2 linked regions of the Alloalcanivorax dieselolei B5 genome follow. The protein of the gene in region 2 interacts with the protein of the main gene of each other region in a pairwise test. Links are inferred from orthologs where the notes say so. Each region holds a gene or a part of one and is shown on either strand. Other genes may lie near its edges.

Evidence for each region. Proteins that work in one complex are often made in the same cells at the same time.
Region 1: the proteins of pheT (region 2) and secD interact in binary tests that used the Escherichia coli proteins (3 or more experiments, as listed by UniProt). The link is inferred for Alloalcanivorax dieselolei B5 from one-to-one orthologs.

What each region holds. Positions count from the first base shown.
Region 1 is NC_018691.1:4,075,019-4,078,235, forward strand. Bases 61-2,948 are described here. They hold secD (protein translocase subunit SecD), read right to left. Parts: upstream 2,503-2,948; coding sequence 619-2,502; downstream 61-618. Other genes in these bases: secF (protein translocase subunit SecF), read right to left, coding at 61-611; yajC (preprotein translocase subunit YajC), read right to left, coding at 2,566-2,889; tgt (tRNA guanosine(34) transglycosylase Tgt), read right to left, coding at 2,912-2,948. In the rest of the region: more of secF, read right to left, coding at 1-60; more of tgt, read right to left, coding at 2,949-3,217. UniProt on the Escherichia coli protein: Part of the Sec protein translocase complex. Interacts with the SecYEG preprotein conducting channel. SecDF uses the proton motive force (PMF) to complete protein translocation after the ATP-dependent function of SecA.
Region 2 is NC_018691.1:3,567,741-3,570,993, reverse strand. The notes cover bases 1-3,000. They hold pheT (phenylalanine--tRNA ligase subunit beta), read left to right. Parts: upstream 1-312; coding sequence 313-2,688; downstream 2,689-3,000. Other genes in these bases: B5T_RS15800 (MerR family transcriptional regulator), read left to right, coding at 2,987-3,000; ihfA (integration host factor subunit alpha), read left to right, coding at 2,701-3,000; pheS (phenylalanine--tRNA ligase subunit alpha), read left to right, coding at 1-245. In the rest of the region: more of ihfA, read left to right, coding at 3,001-3,003; more of B5T_RS15800, read left to right, coding at 3,001-3,253.

The DNA.
Region 1 (3,217 bases), 510 kb from region 2 along the record:
GAGTCGTTCAGCGAGTAACCGATCAACGCCAACACCGCCGCCAGCACCGTCAGATCGAAGGTCCAGCGCATTAGCGAGAACAGGCCGAGCACGATGATCACGTCATGCAGCAAGGCCACCACGGTGGCGACACCGAACTTGTTGGTGAAGCGGAACCAGACGTAAACCAGCATCAAGCCCAGTGCCATCAGCAGCGCGAGACCGGACTCGTCGCGCAGCTCGTCACCCACTTGCGGACCGACGAACTCCACCTGCTGAACCGTCAGCCCGGGCAGCTTGCTTTCCACCACCTCGGTAAGCCGGGGCCCTACCTGATCCGCGGGCATATCGTTCAGGGTGGGCACCCGGATGCTGATATCCCGGGGCGACCCGTAACGTACCACGGTGGCCTCTTCGAACGGCGTGCCTTCCAGCGCGGAACGCACATCGTCGATGATCACTTCGTTTTCGCCCTTGGCCACCACCGCGGTGCCGCCGGTGAAATCCATCCCCAGATTCAAACCCTGGGTCGCCAGCAGTCCGATGGAGCCGAGCACCAGAATGATCGACAACGCCGCGAACAACCGCCGTATACCCAGGAAGTTGATGGAGAAAGGAGCCTTGTTACTCATAAGCACCTCAAATACTCAGTTTGGCCGGCGGACGGGCACCGCGGCCGTAGACCATTTCCACCATGGCGCGAGTGCCCACGATGGCGGTAAACATGGAGGAGAGGATGCCGATAAACAGCGTCACCGCGAACCCCTGCACCGAGCCGGTGCCGGCGGAGAACAGGATCACCGCGACGATCATGGTGGTGATGTTGGCATCAAGAATGGTGCTGAACGCCTTGGCGTACCCTTCATCAATGGCTTGCCGTGGCCGCACGCCTTTTTTCAGTTCTTCCCGGATACGTTCATAGATCAGCACGTTGGCGTCCACCGCCATGCCCACCGTCAAGACGATACCGGCGATGCCCGGCAGGGTCAGAGTGGCGCCGGGAATCAGCGACATGATGCCGACGATGATCAGCAGGTTACCGACCAGCGCCACATTGGCGAAGATACCGAACACCTTGTACCAGACCAGCATGAACACCAGCACCAGGACCATGCCCAGCGCCATGGATTTGAGTCCGGACTCGATGTTTTCCGCCCCCAGGCTGGGGCCGATGGTGCGCTCCTCGATGATGGTCACCGGCGCCGCCAGGGAACCGGCGCGCAACAGCAGAGCCAGCTCGGACGCTTCCGCCGGGCTGTCCAGACCGGTAATCCGGAAGCGGCTGCCCAGGGTATCCTGGATAGTGGCCACGTTGATCACGTAACGGTCGGTGGTGCTTACCGGCACCTGCTCGGTTTCACCGTTTTCATTGGTGCGCGAGCTCATCTCGGTCTTGGTTTCGATGAACAGCACCGCCATCGGATTGCCGACGTTCTGTGACGTCACCCGCTGCATCCGGCGGGCGCCGGCGGAGTCCAGGGACACGTTCACCTGCGGGGTACCGTTTTGCGGATCGAAGCCCATCTGCGCGTTGGTCACTTCGTCGCCGGTGGCGATCTTGGAGCGCTCCAGAATCACCGGGCGATCCCCCTGACTGCGGAAGGGGAAAATCTCGGTGCCCGGCGGCGCCACGCCGGTGGCGGCACGGCTGGCCGGGTAGTCCTGATTGACCAGCCGGAACTCCAGGGTGGCGGTACGGCCGAGAATTCGGCGGGCCTGGGCCGCGTCCTGCACCCCGGGCAGCTGCACCACGATGCGATCCGCCCCCTGCCGTTGCACCACCGGCTCGGCCACACCCAACTCGTTTACCCGGTTATTCAGCGCGGTGCGGTTCTGATCCACCGCGTAATCCTGCATTTCCTTGAGGGCGGTCGGGTTCAGGTTGAACACCAGCACCCGCTGCTCGGGATCGGAATCCAGCGAGAATTCCGGCAGCGCGTTACGCAGCAGGGTACGGGCGGAATCGGCGTCTTCGGAGTTGGCGAACTGCACACGCAACTGCTGGCCGTCTTGCTGCACATCGCGGTAACGAATGCCTTCGTTTTTCAGCGCCAGTTTGATCTGGCCGGCCCAGGCTTCCATGCGCTGGTTCACCACTGCTTCCATGTCCACCTGCAGCAGGAAATGCACGCCGCCGCGCAAATCCAGGCCCAGATTCATCGGCGAAGCGCCGATGGCACGCAGCCATCCCGGAGTGGTCGGCGCCAGGTTCAGGGCCACCACATAGTCATCGCCGAGGGAACCGGCCAGAAGCTCGCGGGCGCGAAGCTGGCTGTCGTTGTCAGTGAAGCGCACCAGCCAGGAGCCGCCATCGATCTGTTCACCGGGCCCATGTTCCAGACCCGCCTGATCCAATTGCCGCAACACGCGCTGGCTGGCACTGTCGGACACGGTTCCACCGGGCTTGGCGCTGCTGATCTGCACGGCCGGGGCGTCGGGGAACAGGTTGGGAAGAGCGTAAAGGCCGCAAACAAACAGCACGGCCATGAGCAGGAAGAATTTCCAGCGCGGGTAGCGGGTCATAATCGTCTTCCGGTATTGCCGGGAGGTGGCGGCCCGGTGCGACCGGGCCGGACACACCTCTTTTTATATGGATTTGATGGTGCCCTTCGGCAGCGTGGCCTGGACACTCTGTTTCTGCAGCTTGATTTCCAGATTGTCGCTGATTTCCACCACGACGAATTCGTCGGTGACTTTGGTTACCCGGCCGAGAATACCGCCGGCGGTCACCACCTCGTCACCTTTGTTCAGGTTCTGCACCAGATTGCGGTGTTCCTTGGCGCGCTTCTGCTGCGGACGGATCAGGAAGAAATAGAACACCGCGATCATCACCACCAGCATGATCAGTTCGATGCCACCGCCCGGACCTCCGGCGGCTTGCGCGTAAGCGGGCGAAATCAACCAGTTCATCTCAATTCTCCACGTTTTCGTGTTAAAGAGCGGGCACATCGCGGCCCATGGCCGCGTAGAAGTCACCGACAAAGGCGCTCAATGTACCCGCTTCAATGGCCCCCCGCAATCCAGCCATAAGCCGTTGGTAATAGCGTAGATTGTGGATGGTGTTCAGCTGCGCGCCGAGCATTTCACCACAGCGATCCAGGTGATGCAGATAGCTGCGGGAAAATTGGCGGCAGGTGTAGCAATCGCAGCCCTCCTCCAACGGCGACAAGTCGTCGCGGTGGCGGGCGTTACGAATCTTGATCACCCCTTCACGGGTAAACAGATGGCCGTTGCGCGC
Region 2 (3,253 bases):
ACGTGGGCTGCGTGAGCTGCGGCGGTAAAGGCTGCCGGGTGTGTTCTCACAGCGGCTGGCTGGAAATCATGGGCTGCGGCATGGTGCACCCGAAAGTGCTGGAGCACGGTGGCGTGGACCCCGAGCGCTACACCGGCTTCGCCTTCGGCATGGGGATCGAACGCCTGACCATGTTGCGCTATGGCGTCAACGATCTGCGTCTGTTCTTCGAAAACGATGTGCGTGTGCTCTCGCAGTTCGCCTGAGCGCGTCACCACCGGATACCGCAGCGTAGGCCGAGCGGCCGCGAACCGAATTTAAGGAACACCGAGAATGCGTTTCAACGAAGCCTGGTTACGGGAATGGGCTAATCCCGACATCGATACCGACACGCTGGTGCACCAACTGACCATGGCGGGTCTGGAAGTGGACGCCGTGGAAGCGGTGGTGCCGGCCTTCAGCGGAGTAGTGGTGGGCCGCATCAAAAGCTGCCAGCCGCACCCGGATGCCGACAAGCTGCGTCTGTGCGAAGTGGACGATGGCACCGAGGTGTTCCCAGTGGTGTGCGGCGCCCCCAATGCCCGCGAAGGGCTGAAGGCGCCGTTCGCCCGTATCGGCGCGGTGTTGCCCGGCGACTTCAAGATCAAGAAGGCCAAGCTGCGCGGCCAGCCTTCCGAGGGCATGCTCTGCGGTGCTTCGGAACTGGGCATGGAAGACCTCATCGACGGCCTGCTGGAATTGCCGGAAGACGCGCCGGTGGGCACCGATATCCGTGACTATCTCGGGCTCAACGACACCATCATCGAAGTGGACCTGACCCCCAACCGGGCGGATTGCCTGAGCCTGCGCGGTGTGGCCCGGGAAGTGGGCGTGCTCAACCGGGTGCCGCTGAATGAACCGGTCATCGAGCCAGTGGCGCCCCGGATCGACGACGTTTTCCCGGTGTCCGTGGAAGACGCCGAAGCCTGCCCCCGTTATCTGGGCCGGGTGATCCGGGACGTCAACGTTTCCGCGCCGACGCCGTTGTGGATGGTGGAACGGTTGCGCCGGGCTGGCCTGCGCTCCATTGATCCGGTGGTGGACGTCACCAACTACGTCCTGCTGGAACTGGGGCAGCCGTTGCACGCGTTTGATCTGAACCGTCTCAGCGACGGCATCCGTGTACGCCGGGCACAAGCCGGTGAACGGCTGGAGACCTTGGACGAGCAGACTCTGGAACTGCGTGACGATACCCTGGTGATCGCCGATGGGCAGGGGCCACTGGCCTTGGCCGGCATCATGGGCGGCCGCCCCAGCGCGGTGTCCACCGATACCCGTGATCTGTTCCTGGAATGCGCTTTCTTCAGTCCGCTGGCTGTTGTTGGCAAGGCCCGTTCCTACGGCCTGCACACCGATTCTTCCCACCGCTTCGAGCGTGGCGTGGATCCGGCGCTGCAGGTCCGGGCCATCGAGCGCGCCACTGCCCTGATCCTGGAGATCGCCGGTGGCCGCCCCGGCCCGGTGAGTGGCAGCGAGGACACGGCGTCCTTGCCGACCCCGGCAGCCATCGAACTGTATGCCGACCACGCCACCCGATTGCTGGGCAGTCCCCTGCGGAACGACGAAATCGTCGATATTCTGCAACGGCTCGGCATGGACGTGAGTGAGCAGGGTGAGGGGCACTGGCGGGTAACCGCGCCGAGCTGGCGTTTCGACATGGCCATCGAGCAGGACCTGATCGAGGAACTGGCGCGGATTCACGGTTACGACCGTCTGCCCAACCGGGTACCGGCGGGCACGCCCGCGGGCAACACGCAATACGAACACAAGGTGCCGCTGCGCCGGCTGTCCGATGCGCTGCGCGATCGCGGCTATATGGAAGCGATCACCTACAGTTTCGTGGCGCCGGAAATCCTGGCCCAGGTGGATCCGGACCACCCACCTCTGGCGTTGCTGAACCCGATTTCCGCCGATCTGGGGGTGATGCGCACCACCTTGATGGCGGGTTTGCTGACCACCGCCCAGCGTAACCTGAACCGGCAGATCGACCGTCTGCGCCTGTTCGAAACCGGGCTGCGTTTCGTGCCCGGTGAGCAGGAACTCACTCAGCAGCCGATGGTGGCGGGGCTGCTCTACGGCAGCGCGGCGCCGGCCCATTGGCAGAGCAAACCGCGGGCAGTGGATTTCTATGACCTGAAAGGGGACGTGGAATCTCTGCTGGCGCTGTCCGCCAGCGGGAACTTCCGCTTTGTCGCCGCCACCCACCCGGCATTGCATCCGGGACAGTGCGCGCGGCTGGAGCGCGACGGCGAGACAGTGGGTTATCTGGGGCGTATTCATCCGCGTCTGGCCGCTCAACTGGATCTGCCCACCGACCTTTACCTGTTCGAGCTGATCCTGGAACCGCTGGTGACTGGGCGTTTGCCACGGTTCCAGCCGGTGTCTGAATTCCCGCGCGTGCAGCGGGATCTGGCTTTCGTGGTGGACACCGAGGTGGCGGCTGGGGACATGCTGGAACTGGTGCGGGAAACCTGCGACGAACGTCTGCGTGACGTGCAGGTATTCGATGTCTACCAGGGCGAGCACATTGACCACGGTTACAAAAGCCTGGCCATGACCTTGACCTTCCAGGACGCTTCCAGCACTCTTAGGGACGATCAGGTCAATGCCCTGGTCGAAGCAGTAGTATCCCAGTTAAAACAACGATTTAACGCCAATCTCAGGGTCTAAACCGAGGCAGATATGAGCGCGCTGACCAAGGCCGGCATGGCGGAGCGACTGCACGAAGAATTGGGACTGAACAAGCGGGAAGCCAAGGAATTGGTGGAGATGTTTTTCCAGGAACTGCGTGAAGCGCTGGAAAATAATCGCCCGGTGAAACTGTCCGGCTTCGGCAACTTCGAACTGCGTGATAAAAGTGAACGGCCCGGTCGCAATCCCAAGACCGGTGAGGAAATTCCCATTACCGCGCGTCGGGTGGTGACCTTCCGGCCTGGACAGAAACTCAAGCAGCGGGTGGAAGATTACCATGCTGGAACCCAGTAATAACGACGAGCTTCCCGCCATCCCCGGCAAACGCTACTTCACCATTGGTGAGGTCAGCGAGCTGTGCGATGTGAAGCCGCATGTGCTGCGTTACTGGGAGCAGGAGTTTCCGCAACTGAAACCGGTGAAGCGGCGCGGCAACCGCCGCTATTACCAGCGTCAGGATGTGCTCACCATCCGCCAGATCCGTAGCCTGCTGTATGAGCAGGGTTTCACCATCGGCGGTGCCCGTCAGCAGCTCTCCGGCGAC